Regions from separate parts of the Pseudomonas sp. 10S5 genome, predicted to be linked through region 3. Evidence: predicted binding sites of a transcription regulator. Region 3 holds the regulator's gene; each other region holds the start of a gene.
The links. Region 3 encodes sigma-54, which starts transcription at its own class of promoters, with help from an activator protein. Its sites were predicted from a motif close to ANTGGCATNNANNTTGCTNT; they were not measured.
Positions count from the first base shown of each region.

Region 1: the regulator sigma-54 is predicted to act here: its motif matches at 1,661-1,680, upstream of QN378_RS03570 (sigma 54-interacting transcriptional regulator).
Region 2: the regulator sigma-54 is predicted to act here: its motif matches at 2,255-2,274, upstream of QN378_RS07130 (CmpA/NrtA family ABC transporter substrate-binding protein).

Region 1 is NZ_JASJVL010000003.1:91,915-96,094, reverse strand. Features, by position in the region: gene QN378_RS03580 (Nit6803 family nitrilase) at 1-965, opposite strand, end outside; gene QN378_RS03575 (MSMEG_0572/Sll0783 family nitrogen starvation response protein) at 1,093-1,575, opposite strand; gene QN378_RS03570 (sigma 54-interacting transcriptional regulator) at 1,812-3,740, shown strand; gene QN378_RS03565 (MFS transporter) at 3,941-4,180, shown strand, end outside.
Region 2 is NZ_JASJVL010000005.1:174,399-178,578, reverse strand. Features, by position in the region: gene QN378_RS07140 (nitrate/nitrite transporter) at 1-83, opposite strand, end outside; gene QN378_RS07135 (ANTAR domain-containing response regulator) at 425-1,000, opposite strand; gene QN378_RS07130 (CmpA/NrtA family ABC transporter substrate-binding protein) at 1,015-2,226, opposite strand; gene QN378_RS07125 (quinone-dependent dihydroorotate dehydrogenase) at 2,379-3,404, shown strand; gene rmf (ribosome modulation factor) at 3,546-3,761, opposite strand.
Region 3 is NZ_JASJVL010000024.1:42,925-47,104, forward strand. Features, by position in the region: gene rapZ (RNase adapter RapZ) at 1-847, opposite strand, end outside; gene ptsN (PTS IIA-like nitrogen regulatory protein PtsN) at 850-1,314, opposite strand; gene hpf (ribosome hibernation-promoting factor, HPF/YfiA family) at 1,328-1,636, opposite strand; gene QN378_RS21150 (RNA polymerase factor sigma-54) at 1,716-3,206, opposite strand; gene lptB (LPS export ABC transporter ATP-binding protein) at 3,393-4,118, opposite strand; gene lptA (lipopolysaccharide transport periplasmic protein LptA) at 4,118-4,180, opposite strand, start outside.

The sequences.
Region 1 (4,180 bases), on a different contig from region 3:
TCAAGTTCCTCGGTCGGCGCGACGGCAAGGTGATGGGCACTGCGCTCATGCACATGGGCGGTGGGCGTGCGGTCGATCAACAGGCTGAGCAGTTCCGGGCGACTGTAATGGCCCACCGAATCCATCATTCGTTTGCGCTTGTCGATCAACGCCAGGTCCAGATCGGCGATCACCACGCCTTCGCCGGAGCGCAGTGGTTCACCGAGCAACTTGCCTTCCGGAGTAACGATCGCGGTGAAGCAGCCCCCCGAAACCGGGCCGAGGCTGCAACCGGTGTCTTGCATGATCTGACCTTGCTGACTGGCGTCTAGCCACGCGGTGGCGTTGACCACGAAGCAGCCGGACTCCAAAGCATGGTGGCGAATGGTGACCTCGATTTGCTCAGCGAACACCTCGCCCACCAGCGATCCCGGAAACATCGCCGCGTGAATCTGTTCGCCGTCTACCATCAACGCGTAACGGGCCAACGGGTTGTAATGCTCCCAGCACGCCAGGGAGCCGATGCGCCCTACAGCGCTGTCCACCGCGCGCAGACCAGAGCCGTCGCCTTGGCCCCAGATAATCCGCTCGTGATAGGTCGGGGTGATCTTGCGCCGGTGCTGAATCAGGCTACCGTCGGCATCGAACAACAACTGCGCGTTGTAGATCGTGCCGCCATCGCGCTCGTTGACGCCGATGGACACCACCATCCCGGCTTGCTTGCAGGCTTCGCCGATGGCCAGGGTGGATGCCGACGGCACGGTGACCGATTGTTCCAGCAGTTTCAGGTGTTCCTTGCCCATCGCGAACGGCGGTTGGACGAAGGAAAAATAGGGGTAGTACGGCACCACCGTTTCCGGAAAGACCGCAAACCGCACGCCCTGTTGACCGAGAGCGATAATCTGCTGGCAGACCTTATCCACAGTGCCTTCGCGGCTATACAGCACCGGACTGATTTGTACAGCGGCAGCTTTAATGATGGCCATAAGGGCAGTCCTGGTGAGAGGGTATTTTCAAAAAAAACCTTCGCGGGCAAGCACCCTTCCACAAGTACGCAGCCTGGACGCAATACTGTGGAAGCAGGCTCGCCTGCGAAGCGACTGGCACGGTTAGCTACGCAGTCCAGGTATCAATGATCATTGCGCCTTCACGGCGCATCAGCAGTCGCAGGTCCATCACGTCCAGTGGGTTGATCGGGCGGATACCTTCGATCAAGGCTTTTTCGGTCTGGCCATACAGCGCCTGCAAAGCAAAACGGCAGGCATAGACTTTGCCGCCCTCTTCCATGAACTGGATGAGTTGCTTGTTCACCGCCAAATGGCCTGGGAACGCTTCAGCACCTAGGGTTGGGAAACCACGCTGCACGCCCAACTGCACGCCGGGGCCGTACAAGAGGATGGTGGTTTCAAAGCCCTTGCGCAGCAGACGCTTGGCCTGAAGCATGTTGACCAGGCCGATGGAGCCTTCGAAAGCGATGGTGTGGAAGGTGATCAGGACTTTTTCGCCGGGCTCGGCTTTGACGTCTTCGAAGACTTTTTCTTCGTAATCGACCAGAAAGTCGCCGTCTTTGTAATGAGGAATATCCACGGTAGGCATGTCGTCGCTCTCCTTTTTTTTTCTTTGGCGGCGGCCTTAAGTGGCTGCCGGGTTGAAACAGAGAGAGCGAACGCCGTGCCAGAAAATTAAAATAAAATTTGCACTGACTTAAGTCATTGAATTAGTTAATAAAGCCCATCTGATACGGTTTTTTATCGCACAGCTGATGCTACCGGTGAACCACGCATTCACGTAGAAATACGAATATTCGTAGCGGCAAATCACGAGATTTCGTAATGACCACCGAAACAGACTCCCTCAGCAACTGGGCCGACCTGGCGTATTCGTCACGGCACATGGTGTTTGAACACTGCGCCGAAGCCATCGTGTTGCTCAATCCGTATGCCGACCGCTTTGGTGACTTGAACGTTGCCGCCTGCAAGCTGCTTGGTTATCAGCGCCAAGAGTTGCTGGCGCTGCCAGTGAGCAAACTGTTCGGCCATCAGTTGGCGGACCTGATCGTATTTACCCAAGCGGTGCTAGACAAAGGCCTAGGTTGGACTGAAGAGCTGAGCTGTCATTGCAAGACCGGAGAGCGCATCGAGCTGGAAATCTCCGCTACTACTCTGCAAATCAAGGGCGAGCAGCAGCTGATTCTGGTGCTGCGCGAGCTGAGTCATCAGAAGTACCAGCGCGATCAAGCTCATACTGAGCGCACCATGCGCGGCGGGCTGATCGAGTGGCGTAACATTCTTAACCTGTTTCAAGAGTCCGAGCGCGACAACCTGTTGCTGCTCAGCTCAGTGGGCGATGGCATCTACAGCATCAACAGTGACGGCCTGGCGACGTTCGTCAATCCGGCTGGCGCGCGCATGCTCGGCTGGGAACCCGAGGACATGATCGGCAAGAATATCCATCGTATTCACCACCATACCCATGCCGACGGCAGTCATTACCCGGTGGAAGATTGCCCGATCTATAAAGCGGTGCGCGACGGCGTGATTCACGAAGGGCGCCAAGAAGTGTTCTGGCGCCGCGACGGCAGCAGTTTTCCGGTGGAATTCACCAGCACCCCGGTTATTTCCGATGGCCGAATCGCCGGCGCCGTGGTGGTTTTTCGTGACATCACCGAACGCCGCAACACTGAGAATCAACTGCAAAGCGCTCTCAAAGAACTCAACGTCCTCAAACAGCGGCTGGAGGAGCAAAACGCGTATTTGCAGGAAGAAATCCACATCGAGCACAACTTCCGGGAAATCGTCGGCCAAAGCGAACCGATTCTGAAGATCATCAAACAGATCGATGTAGTCGCACCCACTGACGCCAGCGTGCTAATCAACGGCGAATCCGGCACTGGTAAAGAGCTGATTGCCCGCGCCATCCACCAAGCCAGCCGCCGCAGCGCCAGCCCGTTGATTAGGGTTAACTGCGCGGCGATCCCCACCGAACTGTTTGAAAGCGAGTTCTTTGGGCACATTCGTGGCGCGTTCACCGGGGCGATTCGGGACCGGGTCGGACGGTTTGAATTGGCCGACGGCGGCACACTGTTTCTCGACGAGATCGGCGAAATCCCCCTGGAGCTGCAAAGCAAGCTGCTGCGGGTGTTGCAGGAAGGCCAGTTCGAACGGGTTGGTGAAGAACGCACGCGCAAGGTCGATGTACGGATCATCGCCGCCACCAACCGGGATTTGCGGCAGGAAGTCACGGCCAAGCGCTTTCGCGAAGACCTGTATTTTCGGCTGAACGTGTTCCCGATCCAGTCCCCGGCCCTGCGCGACCGCGCCATGGACATCCCGCCACTGGCCGCGCACTTTCTCAAGCAAACCAGCCAACGCCTGAACATGCCCGGCCGCCGCCTGCGCAACAGCGACATCGAGCGTTTGCAGCGTTATTCATGGCCGGGCAACATCCGCGAACTGCAAAACGTCATCGAGCGCGCGCTGATTACCTCCCGTGGTGCTGATCTGAACATGGACCTCCCGGACGAACCTAAAAGCGCCGAAAGCACCACCCTTCTGTTCATGCCGTCATCGGTCATGACCGACGCGCAACTGCGAGAACTGGAGCGCAACAACATGCACGCCGCCCTCAAAGCGGCCAACGGAAAGTTGTTCGGCAAAGGCGGCGCGGCGGAATTGCTGGGGATCAAACCGACGACCTTGGCGTCGAGGTTGAAACGGCTGGATATTGAGTTGGAGGGAGCTTCCGGTCAGAAAAATCTGTAGGAGCGAACTTGTTCGCGAAGCGCCTTTCCTGACACACACGGTCAGACGCCTCGCCAACAAGTTGGCTTATACAGGTTCAGCACTGAGTGATTTAGCTGTTTATTCTTTCCAAGCATATTAGCTATCACGGCCACGACCCTTTTTACTTGCGGGCGAAACCATTAGCCTGCGCGCTATCAAAAGCGCGAACGAGAACGTCCATGAGTATTACGACCCACACCGACCACTCCCACACCATGACGCGCGGGAGGGTGACGTTGTTTGCGTTTTGCTGTGGTGCCATTGTCGGCAACCTTTATTACGCCCAGCCAATTATCGAGTTGATTGCGCCTGACATCGGCCTGTCCAGCACCATGGCCAGCATGATCGTGTCGCTGACTCAAATCGGCTACGCCATTGGCCTGTTTTTCCTTGTGCCGCTGGGTGACTTGCTGGAGAAC
Region 2 (4,180 bases), on a different contig from region 3:
CAGACCATGAAGCTCAGGTCGAAATACAGAAAGGCTGCGAACAGCGTTGGTCGGTGACCCGCTTTCCAGAAGCTTGCATTCATAGAACACCTCATCTGCATACAAAGAATCGCGGCCTATGGGCCAAAACGCAAAAAACGCCGCTACCCGATTCGCCTGAGCGAGAAGGGAATGCGACGTCTTTGTCGTGTAAGGGGTAACCGCCTTTGGCTACCGGTGCGAGGATATAAGCAAGTTGCGAGCCATAACGACGATCCAAGGTGGCGAGCTTTTGCGCAATGAAGGGCAACAAGGTCTAAAAATATTCAAATAGATATCAACTAAGAAACCGAATCGCCCATTTTCGAGGGTTATGTAGCTGATCACTGCCAGACGCGCTCTTACTGAGTTATCTTTCCATTTCAGTCGCTTATAGGGCACGTTTCTACCCCAGTAACTCACTCATTGCGATGATTTGCTCAGCCACCTGGATAAGCTTTTGCTGACGGCTCATGGCTTGGCGACGCATCAGGGTGTAGGCCTCTTCTTCTTTACAATTCTTCATCTTCATCAGCAGGCCCTTGGCTAATTCGATGCGCTTGCGCTCAGCCAGCTGCTGATCCCGTGCCTGTATCTGGGCACGAAGTTCCTGATCGCTCTCAAAACGGGCCATTGCCACATCCAAAATCGGTTGCAGGCGCTGAGCGAGAATGCCTTCGACGATGTAGGCGCTGACGCCGGATTTTATTGCTTGGCGCATTACCAGCGGGTCATGTTCGTCAGTGAACATCAAAATGGGTCTGGGCTGATCACGGCTGACGAGCACCACTTGCTCCATGACGTCGCGGCCCGGTGATTCGGTGTCAATCAGAATTACATCGGGTTGAACTGCTTCTACCCGGGCGGGCAAGTCAATAATCAAACCGGACTCATCAATGACCTCAAAACCTGCCTCTATAAGGGCGGCCTTGAGGCGACCTACTTTCTTGGGCGTGTCGTTTATCAGCAGGATACGCAGCATGTTCGCAGGCTCCTTCAACGACGGATGAAAGTGGGGGCAGCATCAACCAGCGCATGTAGTTTGAAACTGTGGGCGTATGCCGTCGGGTCACTGCCATCCCAGATTTTTCCATCGATCAGTTGGCTGCTGCGCATGGCCGACTCAGGTACCTTGACGCCCACTGCCTCGGCGGCCTGTTCGTAGAGCTCTAGTCGATGCACCTGAGTGGCGATCGCCACATAATCAGGTTCTTCGCGCAGCAAACCCCAGCGACGGAATTGCGTCATGAACCACATTCCGTCCGACAGGTAAGGCATGTTTACTTCGCCAGCGCCGTGGAAGCGCACCGCGTGGTGATCGTGCCATTCATGGTTGAGGCCGTCTGTGTAATCGCCCATCAACCGCGGCTCGATATGGCCCACTGGCGTATTCAAGTAGTCGCTGCCGCTGAGCAGTTGAGCGGTGCTACGTCGATTTTCGTCGTTTTGTTCGATGAACTTGCTGGCTTCGAGCACCGCCATTACTAGCGCGCGGGCGGTGTTCGGATTTTGTTCGACAAACTCCCGGGTGCAACCCAGAACTTTTTCCGGGTGATCCGGCCAGATGGCCTGAGTAGTTGCAAGGGTAAATCCGAGCCCTTGATTAACCGCGCTAGCACCCCAGGGCTCGCCAACGCAAAAGCCGTCAATACGCCCGGCCTGCAAATGCGCGACCATTTGCGAAGGAGGCACCACAACGCTGTCAACGTCATTCAAGGGGTGGATGCCCTGACTTGCCAGCCAGTAATACAGCCACATAGCATGATTGCCAGTGGGGAAAGTTTGAGCGAAGGTCAGTTTTGTACGGCTTTGGTGCACGCGTTTGTCTAATGCGTCAGGACTGACCACGCGGGCTTCTTTTAGGGCCTTTGAAAGATTGATGCTTTGTCCGTTTTGATTCAGGCCCATTAGTACCGCCATGTCGACCTGGCCGGTGCCGCCGATCCCCAACTGTACGGCGTAGATCAGCCCATAGAGGCTGTGGGCAGCGTCTAGTTCACCGCTAACCAACTTGTCGCGTAGATTGGACCACGATGACTGCCGTTTCAGGTTCATCGTGAGTCCATAAGGTTGACCGAATCCCTGAGTGGCAGCGACTACCAGTGGTGCGCAATCAGTCAGGGCGATAAAGCCTAAGTCGATAGTGTTTTTTTCCGGTGCATCGCTGCCTGCGACCCAATCCAGAGCGTTATTAGGTGATTTATTCATAGCGCGTCTCTTTATTCATCCGCGTCTTGAAGCAATGCATATGCCACTCTCGGCGCGAGCGTCGGCAAACATTACAGCATGTCTCGCCTCCTATGCCGGGTCCGTCTATAATCTCGTCCCTGAATTCAGCCGCTCACGAGCCACTCCCGCCCATGTATAACCTGGCACGCCAGTTATTGTTCAAACTTTCCCCGGAAACTTCCCATGACCTGTCGCTGGATTTAATAGGCGCGGGTGGGCGGTTGGGTCTCAATGGTTTGTTAAGCAAAGCGCCTGCTCAGTTACCTGTCAGGGTGATGGGTTTGAACTTTCCAAACCCGGTTGGCTTGGCAGCGGGGCTGGACAAAAACGGTACGGCCATCGTTGGTTTTGCGCAGTTAGGTTTTGGCTTTGTTGAGGTCGGTACAGTGACGCCACGCCCTCAGCCGGGTAATCCGAAACCACGAATTTTTCGTTTGCCTCACGCCGAGGCAATTATTAACCGCATGGGGTTTAACAACCTGGGCGTCGATCACCTGATCACTCGCGTCAAGGCCGCTCGGTACGGCGGAATACTCGGAATCAACATCGGCAAGAACGTTGACACGCCCGTCGAGCGGGCCGTGGACGACTACCTGATCTGCCTGGATAAGGTCTACGAGCACGCGAGTTACGTGACGGTAAACGTTAGCTCGCCTAACACCCCAGGCCTGCGCAGTTTGCAGTTTGGAGATTCGCTAAAACAATTGCTCGAAGCACTGCGCCTGCGCCAGGAAGACCTCGCCATGAAATACGGCCGCCGTGTTCCGCTGGCGATCAAGATCGCACCGGACATGACCGACGAAGAAACTGTTCTAGTGGCCGCTGCGTTAATTGATTCGGGCATGGACGCGGTGATTGCTACCAACACTACGCTCAGCCGCAAAGGGGTGGAAGGCATGCCCTACGCCGATGAGGTCGGTGGACTGTCGGGAGCGCCGGTTCGCGAAAAAAGTACCCATACGGTCAAGGTTTTGGCAGGGGAACTGGCTGGACGATTACCAATCATCGCCGCGGGCGGGATTACCGAAGGCAGGCATGCTGCGGAAAAAATCGCGGCAGGGGCGAGTTTGGTGCAGATTTATTCTGGTTTCATTTATAAAGGGCCGGCGCTAATTGGGCAGTCGGTTGATGCGATTGCGGCAATAAATCGCCGCTGATCAGTAGTGCGAGGTCAACGCCGGATAAAAATAGGGACTCCTGAGAAGGAGCCCCTGGGCGCAAGCCCGCCGCCCGGATGGGGCGTGCATGTTTAGTCAAATGTGCAACATATTTAAAAAATCTGGTCGGAGTGTGCCTGGTTAGCCGACCGCATGAAGTTCGTTAAGTCTGTGGATGCCCGCAGTGCCGGTCATACCGTCCCAGTTGTCGCCGCGTCCTTCTCGCCAGCCATTGATCCAGGCTTGGCGTACTGACGGTAGAGTAAAGGGGCAAAGCTCACGGGATTTACCATGAACACCAAATTGATATCCGCGTAAAAATGCTCTTTCCAACGGATCACGTTTAAGTCTTCTCATAGGGTATTGCCCTCGTCTGTTGACTGTTATGTCCCTGGAGACCTCATGTCGAGGTCGGGCAGAATCTTCTGCCGTGAGTACCCGCTGCCGGCGTCGCGGGCTTAGGGCTGTCGCCATTGCGGTGACAACCTGTGTTGAGTTCTAACGAATGCGTAAGACGCTGTGAATGACCGTTTTGTCATAACAACGTAACGAAAAGGGTGTTCGGGCCATAAGCAGCCCAGTTGCTGGCACTGTATTTTTTCCACAGCCCCCCTGAACCGAGGCTTTGATTGGGAATGGGAGGCGCTTTTATCGTTTAAAAGATGTCGGATCGACGCCAATTTTTAATCGACGAAGGGTCACGAAATATAAGGTATTGCTGCAACGTTTTAGTTTTCGCTGGGTCGACGCAATCGAATCTATTGGTAAGCGGACGA
Region 3 (4,180 bases):
CGCGGTGGCGAACCTGAACATTCTTGAGGGATTGCTGCAACACCCGACCCAAACGTTCGGTCAGATAGACGGAACGGTGGTGCCCGCCGGTGCAGCCAATGGCAATTGTGACGTAAGCTCGGCTGCTGGCGGCAAAGCGAGGCAACCATTTGTTCAAATACGTGTAAATATCCTGGAACATCTCTTCGACATCAGGCTGGGCGGCCAAATACTCAGCAACGGGTTGATCCAGGCCTGATTGCTCGCGCAGCTCTGTTTTCCAATAGGGATTTGGCAGGCAGCGCACGTCGAACACCAGATCGGCATCTACGGGCATGCCGCGCTTGAAACCAAACGACTCTATCAAAAATGCGGTACCGGGCTCTGGTTTGTTTAATAAGCGCAGCTTGATCGTATCGCGTAGCTGATAAAGATTGAGCTGCGTGGTATTAATCTTCAGGTCAGCCAAATCTATGATGGGCCCGAGCAGGGAGCTTTCATCGCGTATTGCTTCAGCCAGCGAGCGATTGGCGCTGCTTAGCGGATGGCGGCGACGCGTTTCCGAGAAGCGCTTGAGCAGGGTCTCTTCGTCTGCGTCCAGGTACAGCACATCGCATTGAATATGTCGATTGCGCAGTTCCTCAAGTAGCTGAGGAAAGCGGAATAGATGACTAGGGAGGTTGCGCGCGTCAATTGAAACGGCTACGAGTGGTTCGGCCAGTTCAGTATGAACAAGAGCACGATCAGCCAATTCTGGAAGCAAGCCGGCGGGCAGATTGTCGATGCAATAAAAGCCGTTATCTTCTAGCACATTGAGTGCGGTGCTCTTGCCGGAGCCGGATCGGCCACTGACGATGATCATTCGCATGATTAATGTCCGTTCTGTACGTCCAGGACCACCTGGTAGAGAGCCTCGCTGCTTTTCGCCCCACGCAGTCGGTCACGCACGTCCCTGCGGTCTAGCATGCTGGCAATTTGTCGCAGTAGTTCGAGGTGGGCGTCTGTGGCAGCTTCGGGAACAAGCAAAACAAATAGCAGATCGACTGGAGCGCCATCAATGGCGTCGTAATCAATCGGAGCGTCCAGATGAATCAAGGCGCTGATAGGTTCGCTGCAGCCGTTTAAGCGGCAATGAGGGATAGCGATACCGTTGCCAAAACCTGTCGACCCCAGTTTTTCGCGAGCGGTGAGCTTCTCGAAGATATCGTGCGAATTCAGTCCCGGCAGTTCATGGCCGATCAGATTGGCAACTTGCCTGAGCGCTTTTTCTTTGCTGCCGCCCGGCACGTTCACAATGGAACGGCCGGGGGTCAGGATATTTTCAAGTCGGATCATGAGTTGGGAGTGTTTAGCGAGCTGTCGCACCTTTAAGGATGTTCTGCTGCTTTTCCTTATGCTTGAGCAATTGTCTATCGAGCTTGTCAGTAAGTAGATCGATGGCCGCATACATGTCGTCATGTTCTGCGTTAGCGACTACCTCCCCACCGTGGATGTGCAGCGTGGCTTCGATCTTCTGTTTCAGTTTCTCGACCGCCATTGTTACCTGCACATTTGTAATCTTGTCAAAATGCCCCTCTAGTTTTTTGAGTTTCAGCTCAATGTATTCACGCAGGGGCTTTGTTACTTCTAGCTGATGTCCACTGATGTTGACTTGCATACAGCGTCTCCTTCGTTGCCAGTGCATAAAGAGGCAGGCTAAATACCTGCCACTGGAACGCTATGGCTTCAGGTCCTTATCACATCAATCGCTTGCGCTCGCTCGAAGGCGCGATCCCTAATGATTCACGGTATTTGGCGACCGTGCGACGGGCTACCTGAATGCCTTGTGCTTCCAGTAAACCAGCGATCTTGCTGTCACTCAACGGCTTTTTCTGATTTTCCGCCGCAACTAGTTTTTTGATGATCGCGCGAATGGCCGTAGACGAACACTCGCCGCCCTCCGAGGTGCTTACGTGACTTGAAAAGAAATATTTCAGTTCGTAAATGCCGCGGGGGGTGTGCATGAATTTTTGGGTGGTCACCCGTGAAATTGTCGACTCATGCATGCCGACCGCTTCTGCTATGTCATGCAGGACCAATGGCTTCATTGCTTCGTCGCCGTATTCAAGGAACCCACGCTGATGTTCGACGATCTGTGTTGCAACTTTCATCAGGGTTTCATTACGGCTTTGTAGGCTCTTGATGAACCAGCGGGCTTCTTGCAGCTGATTGCGCATGAACGTGTTGTCGGCGCTGGTATCGGCCCGGCGCACGAAGCCAGCGTACTGAGGGTTGACCCGAAGGCGTGGAACTGACTCTTGATTGAGCTCCACCAACCAGCGTTCGTTATCTTTGCGCACTATCACATCGGGCACGACGTATTCGGCTTCAGCAGATTCGATTTGCGAGCCTGGTCGTGGGTTAAGGCTCTGCACCAGTTCGATCACCTGGCGCAGCTCATCTTCCTTGAGCTTCATACGGCGCATTAATTGGCTGTAATCTCGGCTCCCCAGTAGGTCGATGTAATCGCATACCAAGCGTTGTGCTTCTGCTAGCCAGCGAGTTTTCGGGGCTAACTGGCGCAACTGAAGTGACAAACATTCACTCAGATTGCGAGCCCCGATCCCGGCGGGCTCGAACTGTTGGATGCGGTGCAGCACCGCTTCTATCTCATCCAGTTCGACGTCCATCTCAGGATCGAAAGCGTCGAGAATTTCCTCAAGTGATTCGTCCAGATAACCCTGATTGTTAATACAGTCGATCAGCGTTACTGCGATCAGTCGATCAGTGTCGGACATCGGTGCCAGGTTGAGCTGCCACAACAGATGGCTTTGCAGGCTCTCGCCAACTGAGGTGCGCGTGGTGAAATCCCATTCGTCATCATCGTTGCTCGGCAGGCTGCTGGCGCTGGACTGATAAACGTCGTCCCACGCGGTATCAACGGGCAACTCGTTGGGCGTTCGCTCGCTCCAGTCACCTTCTTCCAGGTTGTCCACCGTGGGGGCAGATTCCTGATAGGTCGGTTCCTGAATGTCGGGGTTAGGTTTTTCTACACTATCGGCCACTGGATCGGCGTTGTCGAAGTCGTCGCCTTCTTCCTGACGTTCCAGCATAGGATTGGACTCCAACGCTTCCTGGATCTCTTGTTGAAGGTCCAGGGTCGACAGTTGGAGTAGACGGATAGCCTGTTGCAGCTGAGGTGTCATCGTCAGCTGCTGGCCCATTCTCAGGACTAGCGATGGTTTCATGGCAGGGGCTTAACACCTTATTCGCCGGCGCTCATGCGCCATCCACTACAGGGCGCCGGAGCGCCAACTTAAGCAAATTATATGCCTGAAACTTAAGTGTTTGCCTAGAGTCCGCTGGAAATTAAAATGCTTGCCAGCGCGAAATTCTAGCGTCTGTCGCCTATGAAGAGCGATATACCGCAGACCTTACAGGCGGAATTCATGGCCGAGGTAAACCTCTTTAACCAATTGGTTGGCCAGAATGGTTTCTGAATCACCTTCAGCGATCAGTTGTCCATCGTTGACGATATAGGCAGTCTCACAAATATCCAAGGTATCGCGAACATTATGGTCGGTGATCAAAACGCCAATTCCCTTGGCCTTCAAGTGGTAGATGATTTGCTTTATATCGCCTACTGAAATCGGGTCGACGCCTGCAAAAGGCTCATCCAGCAAAATAAACTTGGGTGAAGTCGCCAAGGCGCGTGCAATTTCCACACGACGGCGTTCGCCGCCTGACAGGCTCATGCCCAAGTTGTCGCGGATATGGCTGATATGGAATTCTTGCAGCAGGCTTTCAAGCTCTTTGCGACGTGCCGCGCGATCTAGTTCTTTGCGGGTCTCTAGTATCGCCATAATGTTATCAGCAACAGACAGCTTGCGAAAAATGGAGGCTTCCTGCGGTAAGTAGCCGATTCCGGCCCGCGCACGACCGTGCATTGGCTGGTGGCTGACGTCCAGATCGTCAATCAATACACGACCCTGATCAGCCTGTACCAGCCCTACAATCATATAAAAGCAGGTTGTTTTTCCTGCGCCGTTAGGGCCAAGCAGTCCGACGATCTGACCGCTGTCGATAGACAAGCTGACATCGCGTACGACCTGCCGACCCTTGTAGGATTTAGCCAGGTGTTGGGCTTTCAGCGTCGCCATTAAGGGGCCTTCTGCGCGTCGGGTTTGCTTTTTGGCTGAATGACCATATCGATCCGCGGACG